Regions from separate parts of the Halomonas sp. N3-2A genome, predicted to be linked through region 1. Evidence: predicted binding sites of a transcription regulator. Region 1 holds the regulator's gene; each other region holds the start of a gene.
What was found. The regulator PhoB, encoded in region 1, activates phosphate uptake and scavenging genes when phosphate is short. The targets are predictions, from matches to a motif close to TGTCATANNNNTGTCANA.
Positions count from the first base shown of each region.

Region 2: CEK60_RS10865 (CYTH domain-containing protein) is a predicted target of PhoB. The motif match lies at 1,801-1,818, and genes of this name have one in related genera.
Region 3: ppk1 (polyphosphate kinase 1) is a predicted target of PhoB. The motif match lies at 2,765-2,782, and genes of this name have one in related genera.

Region 1 is NZ_CP022286.1:3,916,295-3,921,691, forward strand. Features, by position in the region: gene CEK60_RS18280 (NAD(P)/FAD-dependent oxidoreductase) at 1-1,083, opposite strand, end outside; gene CEK60_RS18285 (chorismate--pyruvate lyase family protein) at 1,171-1,749, shown strand; gene ubiA (4-hydroxybenzoate octaprenyltransferase) at 1,784-2,674, shown strand; gene phoB (phosphate regulon transcriptional regulator PhoB) at 2,796-3,485, shown strand; gene phoR (phosphate regulon sensor histidine kinase PhoR) at 3,488-4,804, shown strand; gene CEK60_RS18305 (hypothetical protein) at 5,105-5,397, shown strand, end outside.
Region 2 is NZ_CP022286.1:2,315,828-2,321,224, forward strand. Features, by position in the region: gene CEK60_RS10855 (inorganic phosphate transporter) at 1-1,024, opposite strand, end outside; gene CEK60_RS10860 (TIGR00153 family protein) at 1,034-1,714, opposite strand; gene CEK60_RS10865 (CYTH domain-containing protein) at 1,850-2,758, shown strand; gene CEK60_RS10870 (ion transporter) at 2,788-3,711, shown strand; gene CEK60_RS10875 (esterase-like activity of phytase family protein) at 3,785-5,215, opposite strand.
Region 3 is NZ_CP022286.1:3,354,781-3,360,177, forward strand. Features, by position in the region: gene tatC (twin-arginine translocase subunit TatC) at 1-741, shown strand, start outside; gene elbB (isoprenoid biosynthesis glyoxalase ElbB) at 868-1,527, opposite strand; gene hemB (porphobilinogen synthase) at 1,736-2,743, shown strand; gene ppk1 (polyphosphate kinase 1) at 2,869-5,082, shown strand; gene metE (5-methyltetrahydropteroyltriglutamate--homocysteine S-methyltransferase) at 5,238-5,397, opposite strand, start outside.

The sequences.
Region 1 (5,397 bases):
TGTCATGTCACCGCCTTCTCCCTCAATTTTCCACCGTGCTGGCGTGGTTGCTGGAGGGTAGGCAACCACGGGAAGTAATGGTGTTTTCACAATGACGGGCCACGCCCCAAAGCTGACGCTGGTTGGTTTTCCGGCGAGTGTTGTCGCTAGCGCTTTTACGCTTGCCTGCAGGGGCTGCACGTACATAGCGTTAACTCCCTCAACGCAAGCCGCATCGCCCAACGCAAATATGTTCGGTTGAGAGGTGCGTAGCTGGCGATCAACCACAATACCTCGATGGCTAACCGCCAGCCCGGCTGCTTCAGCAAGTTGAGTGCGCGGAGCTAAGCCCGTGGCGAGTAATACGATGTCGGCAGCATAGACGTCGCCATTATCAAGATGGAGTGATAGGGCATTATCTACGCTAAGGGCGAGCGTTTTCAGGTTATGCCCTAAAGCAAGTCGGATGCCAGCGTCTTGGAAAGCATCCGCCAGCGCTTGGCCGAGTGACTCGGGCAGTAGACGTTGCAGCGGGGTGCTTTCTGGCGCAATGAGGGTGACTTGGTGGCCGCCAGCATGGAGGTCATTGGCGAACTCGCAGCCCACCAGCCCGGTACCGACAACCGCGACACGTTTAGTAGGCGCTGCTCCTAATGCGGCATAAAAGCGGCGATACTCGTCTAAGTCGTTGATGGTGAAGCATCGTTTGGCGACACTTTCGGGCACGCTGAACGGCCTATGGGGCGCCGCCCCAGTGGCTAGCACCAGATCGTCATAGTGGAGCTGCTGGCCATTACTGAGTTCTACGCATTGGTTATCCACATGCAGGTGTGCGACCTGGGTGTGGGTAATTAACTCAGCATTCAGTTCTTCTGCGACGCCGCTGGCGTCACGTTGGGCGAGTTGGTCTGGCGTTAAGCGTTTCGCAAAGCCTGTAGAAAGCAGCGGTTTACTGTAATCATCGCCACTATCGGCACTGATAAGGGTAATGGTACGTGTATCGCCATGTCGGCGTAGGGCGCGGGCAAGGCCAATCCCCGCCATACCGGTGCCAATAATAATCAGTGCCGAATGGGTATATCGCGATATCTCGTGTGAGGGCATGCAGTCACCAAAAGTCGGCGGAACAAAAGCCTGTGAGGTCACCATGTTACACTAGCTTTCTGTGTATTGACCGCCTTGGAGACTTTGGTGATCGCCCCTACTGTTCGGCAAGCTTCCCTTCCTCATCGACTATTTCCTCACTGGCTCCCTGTTGCTGCGGCTCGTCCTGCAATGAGCGCTGCGTGGTGGCAGTGGGTGGCATCGACGGACTCCTTAACGACGCGGTTAACCGTCGCAGGCGGCACAAACGCGTTTCGGGTGCAATTGTTACGTCAAACGATTGGCTTACCTCTACGGGATGAAGCGCTAGCGCTGGGAATTGAACCGCGCCGCTATGCATGGCTGAGAGAAGTCGCGTTGTGTGTCGGCGATAAGCCCTGGGTAGTCGCACGCTCGGTAGCGCCACTTAGTCAATTACAAGGTAAGGGGTTAGAAGGGCTTGGCGAGCGTTCATTAGGCAGTTGGCTGTTTCAACAACCTGACTTAGTGCGCGGGCCACTCTACGCCACTCGCCATCAGCCACGCTTTGTCGCGGAACACTCTGCGTCGCTTTTAGACAGCGTATGGGGGCGGCGCTCAGTGTTTCAGCACGGTGGGCTGTCGCTGTTAGTGCAGGAATACTTTTTATCGACCATGGCAGATGATCTTGCCCTGTCTTCGCGCTAGGCTATCACCAGCGTTTTCTTTTTGAGAGGTAAGCATGGACCGTTCTCTGTTGAGGCCAACGGGATGGGCTCGGGTGGCTGATTTTTTACATTTAACGCGATTGGATCGCCCGATTGGTACTTGGCTATTGATGTGGCCCACCTTATGGGCATTGTGGATAGCAGCAGAGGGTGTGCCTGGACGGAATGTTCTGCTGATCTTTATTGCTGGCGTTTATGTGATGCGCGCCGCGGGCTGTGTGGTTAATGATTACGCTGATCGTCATTTCGATGGCCATGTAAAGCGCACTAAACATCGTCCGCTAGCCACTGGTCGTATCAGTGAAACCGAGGCGCAGCTGCTGTTTATCGCGCTGGTAGCCACTGCTTTCATTTTAGTGCTATTGACCAATTGGTTTACGGTGCTGTTGTCGATAGGTGGTGTTGTATTAGCGTTCATTTACCCGTTTATGAAGCGCTACACCCATTTACCTCAGGTGGTGTTAGGGGCTGCGTTCTCTTGGGCGATTCCCATGGCATTCGGTGCGGTATTGGGTCATGTACCGTTTGAAGCATGGCTACTGTTTAGCGCTAACGTGCTGTGGACCGTTGCCTACGATACTCAATACGCCATGGTCGACCGCGACGATGACCTAAAAATTGGCATCAAATCTACCGCGGTGCTGTTTGGTAGCGCTGATCGTCTGATCATTGGTGTGTTGCAAGTGGCGGCACTTGGACTACTTGCCTGGGTAGGATGGCGCGTTGGTTTAGGTGGCTTTTTCTGGCTTGGATTAGCCGCTATGGCCGCTACGTTTGTCCATCAACAACGCTTAATCGCTGGCCGTGAGCGCGACCGCTGCTTCCAGGCATTTCTTAATAATCATTGGTCAGGCTTGTTAATTTTTGCAGGTATTGCACTAAGTTGGTGGCCAATAACTGGCTAAATATCCTCTATGTCATAAAATTGTCATCGAGTCATGGTGTTATCGTCACTGACATGTCTTTGAACTGTTTTTTTAAACTATTTTTTAAATTAGTTTTCATTGAACACCGTGAGGCCCTGGAATGACCGCCAAGACCGTTTTGATTGTCGATGATGAGGCGCCTATTCGCGAGATGATCGCAGTGGCGCTGGAAATGGCTGACTATCGCGTGCTTGAAGCGGATAACGCCCAGGATGCCCACGCGATGATGGTTGACCACCAGCCAGATCTGCTTTTGCTGGATTGGATGATGCCGGGCACCAGTGGTATTGAGCTTGCAAGGCGCTTAAAGCGTGAAGAAGCCACTGCCGAGGTGCCTATCATTATGCTGACCGCTAAAGGCGAAGAAGATAATAAGATTCAAGGGCTTGAGGCTGGGGCGGATGACTATATCACCAAGCCTTTCTCTCCCCGCGAACTGGTGGCGCGCTTAAAAGCAGTATTGCGACGTACTACCCCCCGTGGTGTCGAAGATCCTATTGAAATTAATGGCTTGCTATTAGACCCAGTGAGCCACCGTGTGAGTGCTTACGGTAAGGCGTTAGAAATGGGGCCGACGGAGTACCGTCTGCTGCAGTTTTTCATGACGCACCAAGAGCGCGCCTATACACGTAGCCAACTGCTCGATCAAGTGTGGGGCGGTAACGTATACGTTGAAGAGCGGACGGTAGATGTTCACATCCGACGTCTACGTAAGGCCCTAGGAGAAGCTCACCAGAGTCTCATTCAAACGGTGAGAGGCACTGGGTACCGTTTTTCCGCGCGGGTGTAACGGTGCGCCTGTGGAGCCGAGAACTATGGCGAATTGCGTGGCTGGCCGCTTTGGGCGCTTGTCTGGGGTGGTTGCTGGGTATGCCAGGTCTTGGCGTTGCTGCAGGTCTTGCCGTTTGTCTGGTGTATCAACTGCGCCAACTGCGTGCGCTCTTTAAGTGGTTAACGCTTCACCCTCATGATGAACCCCCTGCTGCGAGCGGCATGTGGGGCGAGCTTTTTGATCGCTTGTATCGCTACCAAAAGAGCCAACGGATTACTCAGAATCGCTTACGTGCCACCCTTGCACGTATTCAGGAATCATCCGAAGCGATGCGTGACAGTGTCGTTATGCTAGATCGGCATGGTGACCTGGAGTGGTGGAACAGTGCCGCGACGGAAATGCTGGGCTTGCAAACCGCCCACGACCGTGGCCAGCACATTACCAATCTGCTTCGTGACCCGCGATTTATCAGCTACTTTAATGCACGTAAATACGGTGAGCCGCTGACCTTAACGTCGCCCATCGATGAACGGCATATCCTTCAATATCAAATTACTCTCTATGGTGATGATGAGCGCTTGGTAATGGCGCGAGATATTACCCGCTTGCATCGTTTAGAGCAGATGCGGCGTGACTTTGTCGCCAATGTTTCCCATGAACTACGCACACCGCTAACGGTACTGACGGGTTATTTAGAAACCTACAGCGACTTGAAAGAGCAACTTCCACCACGTTTGGGCCGAGGTATTGCTCAGATGGAAGAGCAGACGAAGCGTATGCAAAACTTAGTCAATGATCTGCTACTGCTCTCTCGGTTAGAAATTGATCAAGGTGGCGAGGATCATCATGCGTTGGCGTTAGGGCCAATGCTCGACACCATTCGCTGCGATGCGCTAGCGCTCTCTAACCAACAGCACAGTGTTCAAGTCGCGCTTGAGAGCGATGCCCGTCTGATCGGCAGCGAGCAGGAACTGCATAGCGCTATTTCAAACCTAGTGTTTAACGCTGTGCGGTATACGCCAGAGGGCAGTCAGATAACACTTCGCTGGAAAACCCTGCCGAATGGCAGTGCTTGTATTGAAGTTGACGACGATGGTGAGGGAATTGACCCTGTGCATATTCCACGCTTAACCGAGCGTTTCTATCGCGTTGATAAAGGGCGTAGTACTGCAACGGGTGGTACCGGGCTTGGTCTGGCGATTGTAAAGCATGTGCTACTAAGACATGACGCATTGTTACAAATTGAATCTCGCCCTGGCGAAGGAGCCCTCTTTCGCTGTGTTTTTCCGTCATCACGTGTTGTCAAAAGCGAGCCCGCCTCGCGCAATGCTGTTTAAGTACAAGTGATGTATAGGTGTGTCATGCTTGTCATACAAGTATGGCCACATAATACTCATGTGCCATTTCTAACCACTTTCCCTGCTTGATCTGCAAACGCTTTAAGCGCTCTTCCTATTATCTTTCATTTGATAAATTATTGTTTTATTTGGTTTTTTATATCATTTTTGATTTTTTGGCACATCGTCTGCACGTGTCTTGGTACTTGGTAAGAGAGAAAACCATAGGAATTGGTAAGCCGAAAGGCCGTCTTTCTTACTATTTAAGCAGTACCTGAACAGCGATCTAGGAGACGGAACATGATGTCCAAGGAACTACTCAAGAAAGCTGGTATTTTAAGTGTAGCGTTCGGTTTAGTTGCTAGCCCTGCAGCATTCGCTCAAGAGCCAGCAGACCCCGCGAACAATATTTCCCCTGATGAGCAGCCTGTTGAGACTCAATCCGAAAGTACAACAGATTCAAGTAATTATGATAGCCAAGAGTTGACTCATGACGAAGGCGATAACGCCAGCGACATGGAACCTAGTTCAACGAGCCAGGACGATTCAGAGTCTGGCTATGACAGCACAGATGAGTTGCCTGAAGAAAATAG
Region 2 (5,397 bases), 1.6 Mb from region 1:
GGCTGGGGGTAAGCTCAGTAATACCGGTTCCCACGGTGGCAATGACTTTGTGGCCGTAAGTTACTAAGCCCACCACGATGCCAGCACCGCCCAGTACCAATACCCACCAGGGCACTAGCGCAGAGCCTTCAATTTGGCCGCCAGTTTGCACCACGCTAATGACCGCCGCTAGCGGACCAACCGCGTTCGCAACGTCGTTAGAGCCGTGAGCAAACGCCATGGCACACGCAGTAAAGATCATTAATACGCCGAAGACCCGTTCAACGTTGGCGTATCCAAAGTGGTCGTTGACATTTTTCTCGAACTTGATACGACGCTGCATCACCAGGCCTACACCCATGATCACAAGTCCTAACAAGATAGACAGCAGCAGGCTTTGACTAAAGGTCAGGTCCAGCCCAACGTGAGACAGACCTTTGGTTAGCGTGACCATCGCCACAATAAAACCAACCAAAAATACGTAGCCCGGTACATAGCGTTTGGCAGCCGTGAAGGGATTATCATTTTCAAAAATCAGGTGGTGCACTGATTTAAACAGCACGAAGCCGATAGTACCCGCTAAAAGAGGAGAAACGACCCAGCTTGCTGCAATGGTGCCAACAGCGCCCCAATCAACCGTAGAGGCACCCAGTCCCGCTACGGCAAAGCCCACAATGGCACCTACAATGGAATGCGTCGTGGAAACCGGCCAACCTTTCATCGATGCTGCCAGTAACCAAGTACCCGCTGCTAGCAGCGCTGATAACATACCGTACACTAGTAACTGTGGATCTTCCTGGAGCAATTCTGGGTCGATAATGCCTTTACGAATGGTGTTGGTCACCTCACCACCCGCCAGCCATGCGCCTAAAAATTCAAAGACTACCGCAATCAAAATTGCTTGTTTGATGGTGATCGCTTTCGACCCCACCGAGGTCCCCATCGCATTGGCAACATCATTCGCGCCAACGCCCCAAGCCATAAAAAAGCCAAACAAACAGGCCAGGATGATAAAAATTTCACCGTGCTGGGCAATAATCTGCATGGGTACCCCTTAGCGTGCGGTCAAAATCTGTAGGCGGCTGCCCACGCGTTCAGCGCGATCAGAAACTTCACCGACCCACTCAATGATTTTGTAAAGGAAAATCACATCAACAGGCGGAAGTTGGCTTTCAAGCTCAAACAGTTGGCGACGTATCGCGATCTGCTGGCTGTCGGCTTGGTGCTCAAGTGTGTGCAGCTCACGGATCATATTCTGAATAACATCGGAAACATTGCGTCCAAAACCGGACTCAAGCAGCTCTTTCAGCTCTTCAAGCGCTTGGCGAGCCTGGGACACACACGCCACGCTGGTACGCATATAATCGCGCATGGGATCGGCCAACTCATTGGGCACACGCATTTTACGCCCCAGCATAATGCCGGTAATGTCGCGCACCTTGTTGGCGATTTTATCCTGCACGCTGATAAGGTCGAGCAAGTCGGACCGCGAGACGGGAAGGAACATCGTATTGGGCAGGTTAAGCCGAAGCTCTGTTTTCAACGTGTCGGCGTCATGCTCTAAGCGGGTAACGTTTTCACGCAGTACAGCTGCGGTATCCCAATCACCGGCAAGCGATGCTTCGAAGAACGGCAACAGTTGGTCGGCACATTCATTGGCCTTGACGATGTGGGCCAGCAGCGGCTGGAATGGCGAGCGGCCAAACATCGCGGAAAAAGGGTTGGAGGTAACCATATAGCCTTTAGCCTGTTTTCGGGGAGCCTGGAAATGGCGGCGCCAGTATAAAGAGTGCGCTCGCCGCCGTCATGAAAAGTTCACAATGTCATGAAAAATTAATTGAAACGTCACAATACAAAGGTGGCTAATGTCATGAAAAATTCAACATCTACTGCTGATTCTGTTTCAGCGCCTACCGAAATAGAGCTTAAACTCGCCCTTGCGCCAGCTCAACTAAACACGCTGCTGTGCCACGCAGCACTAGCCGAAACACCCCAACGGCAACATCTTTCGAACACCTATTTCGATACCCCTGCGGGCGATATGGCGAATGCACGGATTGCCGTGCGCTTACGCCAAGTTGATGATCGCGTGCTGCAAACGGTGAAAACCGCCGGCCATGGTGGTGGCGGCCTTTCTACCCGACAAGAGTGGGAGTGGCAAGTTCCTAGCCCACAGCTTGACCAGCATGGCTTGGCTGCCCTTCCGCCGTTCAACGGTTCACTAGGCACCGTCATTTCCGCGCTACAACCTGCGCTGCGCACCGACTTTACCCGGCGCAGCTGGCAAATCGACTGGCAGGGCAGCCATATCGAGCTCGTGTTGGACGAAGGAGAGATTGTCAGCGGTGGTGCTCAAGCAGCTATTTGCGAGGTCGAGCTGGAACTAAAAGCGGGTGAGCCAGAGGCGCTTTGGGGGCTAGCATTAACGCTCGCGGAAAGCGTACCGCTGCGCCCTTCGGATACCAGCAAAGCCGCTCGCGGCAATGCGTTAGGCGTGCAGCAGTGGTCACTACCTGAAGCTGACGCACCGGCTGAGTGGCTACACAGAGCCACAGTGGCGCTGGACGCCTACCACGACAGTGGCCTTGCGGAACACTTAACCATTGCACAGCAGGCGTTAGCCACACTGGCGACCCATCCGCAGTTGGATGAAGGTACCCGCCGTAACGCTCAGACGCTGACCACAGCACTGACTGATAATGGCCACCCAACGCCCGCTTATGGCGCTGCTGCGTTAACCCTGGCGCATCGCTTCGCCTATCAAACCACGCTACGCTAGAAACATTCAGCCCACTTCAGGATGTCGCGATGAGTTTTCAATTAACTCCCGGTGCAGAAGGACTGCGCACACGGCTTTTCCATATTATTTTCGAGTCCGATACGCCGGGAGCCAAAGGGTTTGATATTGCGCTGATTATCGCCATTCTGATCAGCGTGGCGGTCATTTTACTGGACAGCGTAGCGAGTTACTCCGAACGCTACGGGCACATTTTTTACTATGCAGAGTGGCTATTTACGCTACTTTTCAGCATTGAACTGGCGGTGCGGATTTACTGCTTAGAGCGCCCAACGGTTTACCTAAAAAGCTTCTACGGTATTGTCGATGTGATCGCGATTTTGCCAGCCTGGTTAGTACTGCTGGTGCCTGGTGCTCACGGGCTGGTCATCGTACGGGTACTGCGGGTACTACGCATTTTCCGGATTTTGAGATTGATGGAGTTTATCGGCGAGGGGCGTTTACTACTCGATGCGCTTAGACGCAGTCTTCGTCAAATCCTGCTGTTTTTTAGCAGCATCATGATGGTCGTCATACTGTTTGCTGCGCTGATGTACACCATCGAGTCACCAGAAGCCGGTTTTACCAGCATTCCTATGTCGATGTATTGGGCGATCGTGAGTATGACCACGGTAGGCTACGGCGATATTGTCCCCGCCACGTCGATAGGCAAAGCGATCACGATGATTCTGATGCTGTTGGGGTATTCGATTATTGCCGTGCCTACCGGGGTATTTTCCGCCCAGGTAATCCGCTCTATTCGCGAAGACCGTTATTCAGAAGAAGCCTGCCCCGGCTGTGGCCATGACCGCCATGAAAAGCGCGCTCGTTACTGCCTGCGCTGTGGCACCTGGCTGGATGAAGAAAGCGAAGACCCGCGTAAGAAAGCAGCAGACCAAAAAGAAAAAGATAGCCACGGGGGAGACGAAGACACAAACACGCCCCAGGACAGCTAACCAAAATAGCCAAACCCAGGGCGCGCAGTAATTCATTTAGGGAGATTATGTGATTGCTAGGCCGTTACGTTGATCAATCGGTGCTCAGGTCGGCCTCGATAATAAACAGGCGGCCGCCATCCACAGTGTTAGCGTCCAGCATTTTCTGCTCGAGTTGACCATCGGTGGACCAGGTGGCGAAATCATCGTCGTTCAGTACCCCCAGGCGTTGGTCATCAATCACCCATAGACCTTCCATTTTATCGTGGGGATAGTTGACTTCCGCCACCATATCCACCACCAGAGACTTGCTCACTGGCTCAATTCCAGCGCTGGCCAGAGCGCCCCACCCCTGCTCTAGAACCACTTCTTCCAAGGTTTTGCCTGCCAAGGTTAGCCCCAGTTCGGCATCCTGTTTCAGGTCGCCGTTGGCTGAGACCGCCTCAAGATTGGTGCCCGAGGTAAGGTCAATGCGATAAACCTGCTTCTGAGCATCCGGTGTCGCGGCCTCGACACCGTCGGGACCACCGCTTAGAAAACGGCCATCTCGTTCAAGCACCAAAAACTCAGTGGCGCTCAGCGCAACAAGCTCTGAGTTGGAATTCTGATTTTGCTCTTGGCGGTAGAGGTACTGTCCAGTCTCGCCCGAGTCCAGGTCCACTGTAACGATGCGGGTGATATCCAGGTCTTTCACCGTACTGCCCGGGTTGTACAGAGTGGACTGCATAATGCCTACCAGCGTTGTCTCATCCGGTGTGATAGCCAGCCCTTCCATACCTCGGTTGGCACGCCGATTGGCAAACTCTGCTGGCAGGTTCATCTCGACCCGGTCATCGTCGGCAAAGGGGTTGATTCGACCGATTTCACGACCTTCGGCATCGAAGTGGACCATGTGCGGACCGTACTCATCGCTAACCCAGAAGGTGCCGTCCGATAGCGCCACCAGCCCTTCGCCATCCAGACCATAATCATCCAAGCGGATCGGATTAGTAACTTCATTATAGGGCTGGCTATCGTCTACTAAGATCGGCTGGCCATTGGCATGGTAAGGGGTTTCACCTGTTCCACCGAGTGCCAAGCTGTTAGGCAGACCACTGATCTCGGTTCCATCGGGGCGCTTAAGCAGAATGGTAGCAACCTGTTCGATCACACCGTTCGCTTGAAGCTCAAACAGGCCGATACGGGGCGTATAGTCCGGTGTCGGAAATATTTTCCCCTTGCCATAGTCACCAACAAAATTGGCATTGGGGCCGCGGTCAGTCAATGCATAGAAGCGCGTTGAATCCGTGGGATGAGCCGTCATTGCCGACCCAAAGCCGCCATTACGTATCTCAAAAGCCTGCTGAGATTTGCCATCTAGTAGATCATCCCGTAATACGCTGTGGGGAAGAAACACACCAGCGGCGGGGAAGCTGTCGAACACGGAGGCATTGGTGTCATCAGCGTTAGCGTTAGCGTTATCAGCGCAGCCCACCAGCAGAGAGGACGTCAGTAAGGATGCCATAAAAAGCTTATGACGGTTCATTGGTTGATTTCCTTATTGAATACAGGTTGACGCCCGTTGGCGTCTCAGCCGCCTCCACAGGCACAATTTCCAGCGTGCCCCAGGGCAAGGCAAGTTACGAAAAGTCTAGTGGCAGGAATATCGAATGGGGGTGGCGCCGTCACAGCTGTCTAACTGAAACGCGCTCACACCGACAAGGTTCG
Region 3 (5,397 bases), 560 kb from region 1:
GGCCAAGCGCCTCTTATTGAGCACCTGATTGAACTACGCTCGCGGCTTATGAAAGCGGTCGTGGTTGTATTAGTCGTATTTCTTGGCCTTTATGCCTTTGCTAATGACATCTACAGCTTTGTGGCTGAGCCATTAATGGCACTGTTGCCAGAAGGCTCACAGATGATCGCCACCGAGGTAGCCTCGCCCTTCTTGGCGCCCTTCAAACTAACCCTGGTAGTCGCCGTCTTTATCGCTATCCCCTTCGTACTGCACCAAGCATGGGCGTTTGTAGCACCTGGGCTTTACGATAACGAAAAAGCGCTGGCGATACCCATTCTGGTCTCCAGCATAGCGCTATTTTACGCTGGGGCGGCCTTCGCTTATTACGTGGTTTTTCCGCTGCTCTTTGAGTTTTTCACCCAGACCGGGCCGGAAAACGTGGCGGTAATGACCGATATTAATCAGTATCTGAACTTTGTACTGAAGCTGTTTTTCGCCTTTGGTGTTGCGTTTGAAATCCCCATCGCAACATTTCTGTTGATCCTGTCTGGTGCGACCACGGTCGAAAGCCTTTCAAAAAAGCGCCCCTACATTATTTTAGGCTGCTTTGTGGTGGGCATGCTGCTTACCCCTCCCGACATTATTTCTCAAAGTCTGTTAGCGATACCGATGTACCTACTTTATGAGGTGGGCCTACTGTTTGGCCGGTTGGTACGCCGTAAAGCAAAGGCGGATGACGCTGACGAACAAGAGACCTAAAAGCACTATTAAAGGCGATACACCGCTCAAAAAAAGCCTCTGCCATGGGAACATGACAGAGGCTTTTTGCTCTTCATACGAGAGGCTTTTTGCCCCTCATACGAATAGCCAATTACCTAGAAAATATTAGCCCATCATTTCATCAATGCGGTCTACCAACTTAAAGATACCTGTTGCGGCCTCACTGATACGGGTCGCCAGCATATAAGCAGGCGTCGTTACCACCCGGTGCTCATGATCCACCACAATGTCTTCTACGCCACAGCTGCGGTGCAGGCCACCCATCGCACTAATGGCGCCAGAAACACTCGGATCATGACCAATGGTCACGGCCACCCCTTCGCCAAGTAGGCGCGGGACCAAAACAGGAGAAATACACATCAGGCCAATGGGTTTTGCCTCTTCCTTAAAGCCTACCAGCGCCTCTTTTACGCTCTCAAGTACCTGCATACTGTCGCCCTTGTCGGCAAAATCAGACAGGTTTTTAGCGACACCAAAGCCACCAGGAACAATGACCGCATCAAAGTCGTCGGCATCTAGCTCAGTAATCGGGCTAATATCACCCCGGGCAAGGCGCGCAGACTCCTGCAACACATTGCGCTGCTCACCCTCAACAGGCTCTTGGGTTAAGTGGTTAATCACATGATGCTGAGCGACATCCGGCGCAAAGCAGCGATAGCCAATCCCTAACTGATCAAGGCGCAGCAGCGTTAGCGTTGTTTCATAGATTTCAGAACCATCAAAAACGCCGCAGCCTGCTAATACGATTGCTACCTGTTTGGTCATGCTTATCTCCTTATCGTAGCGCTTATTATCGCTGTTAAATCGTCGCCACTTAGCGTCGCTGAGTGGCTCACTTTAGTCAGTCTATAAAGCCACTACAAGCCAGCTATCACAAGCCTGCTTTCGCTGCAGTGCAGGACTGATATACTCACGTTAGGCCTTTTAAGGCACCTACTATTCGATTGACTATGCGATTGTTTGGAGAAAGCCGTTGAACACCTCTGCTCCCCGTCATTTCCCTGCCACCCGACTTCGCCGTATGCGTCGCGACGATTTCTCCCGTCGCTTAATGCAGGAGTCGACGCTAACACCCAGCGATTTAATTTTGCCGGTTTTTGTACTGGAAGGCGAAAATCAACGCGAAGCAATTGCCTCAATGCCCGGTGTTGAGCGTCTTTCCATCGACCTGTTGATTGAGCAGGCACGTGAGGCCCACGCGCTGGGTATTCCTGCCCTGGCGCTCTTCCCCGTTATCGATACTGAGCAAAAAAGCGAGTTAGCGGAAGAGGCTTACAACGCTAACGGTCTTGTCCAGCGTAGTGTGCGGGCGCTAAAAGAAGCGCTACCAGAGCTTGGCATTATTACCGATGTCGCCCTTGACCCCTATACTAGCCACGGACAGGACGGCATTCTTGATGAGCACGGCTATGTGCAAAATGACCGCACAGTGGATACGCTGCTCAAACAAGCGCTCTCCCACGCCGAAGCAGGCGCCGATGTCGTAGCCCCCTCCGATATGATGGATGGCCGCATCGGCGCCATCCGCCAAGTGTTAGAGCAAGAACACCTGCATAATGTGCGTATTATGGCGTATAGCGCTAAGTATGCCTCTAAGTATTACGGCCCCTTCCGTGATGCAGTCGGGTCTGCCACTAACCTTGGCAAAGCAGATAAACGCACCTATCAGATGGATCCTGCCAATAGCGATGAAGCGCTGCATGAAGTGGCTATGGATATCGCCGAAGGCGCCGATATGGTGATGGTGAAACCCGGTATGCCTTACTTGGATATCGTACGCCGTGTAAAAAGCGAACTCCAAGTACCGACATTTGCTTACCAAGTCAGCGGTGAATACGCCATGCATCGCGCTGCTTTCGATAACGGCTGGCTTGAGGCCGAACCGGTGATTCTTGAGTCACTGATGTGCTTCAAGCGCGCAGGAGCTGATGGAATTTTAACCTATTTTGCGTTAGAAGCAGCACGCTTATTGCAGCGTTAGTTTAGTAGATCAGTCCGTAAAGATGACAAACCAGTGACACTAGTTTGTCATCTTTTCCCGGCATACTCCTATCAACAGCAATTATCACGCTATGATGAGTATGAACCACCACCGGGGGGGCAACCATGGACGATCAATCAGCAGATTCCACGCCAGTATTTTCTAGCGAGTCAACGAACGCTGCAAACGAGACAGTAAGTGGCGAGGGAGAAGCTTTGCCATTGCGCATCAATCGTACCCCCACCGGAGTTCACGCGAAAGAGTCTCATTTGGAGGCGGATCTTGACGATCCGCAGCTCTACTTCAATCGCGAGCTTTCTCATCTGCAATTCAATATCCGGGTGCTTGAACAAGCCCTGGACGATGCGCATCCGCTACTTAACCGGCTGATGTTTCTGCTGATCTTTTCATCCAACATGGATGAGTTTTTTGAGATAAGAGTCGCTGGGCTTAAACACCAAATGGCACTAGGCGACGATACCACCGCCGCTGATGGCCGCTTACCCAAGGCTGTGTTGGCAGAAATTTCGGATATCGCGCATCAGCAAATTGCCCGCCAATATCAAATATTGAACGAAACACTGCTGCCCGCGCTGGAAGCTCAGGGATTACGCTTTCGTCGTCGCGATCAGTGGACCGACGAGCAAAAAGCCTGGGTGAAAGATTTTTTTGATAACGAGATCATGCCGGTCATCAGCCCCATTGGCTTAGATCCTTCCCACCCGTTCCCGCGCTTGGTTAATAAAAGCCTCAACTTCATTGTTGAGCTAGAGGGAAAGGACGCCTTTGGCCGGGCTGGCGGTATGGCAATACTGCCAGCACCCCGCTCACTGCCTCGTTTGATGGCGCTGCCTAAAGCGCTATGTGCAGAAGGCTTCTCCGAGTATATTTTCTTATCGTCGATGATTCACGCACATGCAGAGGAACTCTTCCCCGGCATGCGTGTGCGCGGTTGTTATCAGTTCCGGCTGACCCGCAATGCCGATATGACCGTCGACCCAGAAGAGGTCTCAGACTTGGCCTCAGCGCTACGTGGCGAGCTATTAGCCCGCCGCTATGGCAGCGGTGTTCGCCTTGAAGTCGCTGATAATTGTCCAGATGACTTGATCAGTTTCTTGCTGCGCCAGTTTGAGCTAGAAAGCAGCGATTTATACCGTGTTCAAGGGCCGGTAAATTTGACCCGCATGATGGCGGTTCTCGGCGATGTCGACCGACCAGAGCTACTCTACCGCCCTTACTCACCTAGCGTGCCAAAAGCATTAAAAGGTGGCAGCCTGTTTAGCGCTATTGCCAAAAGCGATATTCTGCTTCACCACCCGTTCCAGTCCTTTTCACCTATCGAAGATTTACTGCGCGAGGCTGCACGCGATCCGGACGTACTGGCAATCAAGCAGACGCTGTACCGTACAGGCGCAGACTCAACGATAGTGAGTGCTCTGGTCGATGCCGCTAGCCAAGGCAAAGAAGTTACCGTTGTTATCGAGCTGCGGGCGCGTTTCGATGAGGCCGACAATCTTCAGTTAGCATCACGCCTGCAAGAAGCCGGCGCCATCGTGATTTACGGCATCATGGCCTATAAAACCCACGCCAAAATGCTGCATATCGTGCGACGTGAGAAGGGCGAGCTGCGCCACTACGCACATTTAGGTACCGGCAACTACCACTCTAAAACCGCCAAACTATATACCGATTACAGCTTGCTGACTGCCAATACAGCGCTATGCGCGGACGTGCATAAGGTGTTCCAGCAGCTTTCTGGCATGGGCCGCGCGCGCAAGATCGATACCCTGCTCCACGCCCCCTTTACGCTTCACGAGCGCTTAGTCGAAATGATTGACCGTGAAGCTCAGGTGGCGCTTAAAGGTAAGCGTGGGCATATCATTATTAAGTGCAATTCGTTAACAGAGCCCAAGCTTATCAAAGCGCTTTATCGCGCCTCGCAAGCAGGCGTAGAGTGCGACCTAATCATTCGCGGCATGTGCTGTTTGAAACCCGGTATCGAGGGTGTTTCAGAGAATATCCGCGTGCGGTCGATTATTGGGCGCTTTTTAGAACATACCCGTGTTTTCCACTTCCACAATGACGGCAAGCCAGAAACGTGGTGTTCAAGCGCTGATTTTATGTCACGCAATATGTTCCATCGCGTAGAAACCTGTTTCCCACTATTGGATAAAAAGCTGGCCACCCGAGTACGTAAAGACTTGGAAACCTACCTGGTCGATAACTGCCAAAGCTGGCTACTACAAAGCGACGGCAGCTATCAGCTGCAGAGCCCTGGCAATGGCGACCCGATCAGCGCCCAGGAAACACTGCTCTATGCCTACGCCTCTAAAAGCTAGCTATCACCGCTAGAGAAATAATAAGCCCCGCTGCCTGTTGCAGCGGGGCTTAAATGATAAGTAGCTGTGTTCAGAACTACCTATATTTAGAACTACCTATGTTCAGAATTAACTTTTACCACCCCTACTTACTTATCTAGCGGGTGATCAGCTAATTACGCATAACGCTGACGTAGTTGATTGGCCGCTTCCACCATATTCGCCAATGCAGGCTCTACTTCTGCCCAACCACGGGTTTTTAGACCACAGTCTGGGTTCACCCACAGCCGCTCGGCAGGGATTTTCTCCAGCGCTTTTTCCATCAGCGCCACCATC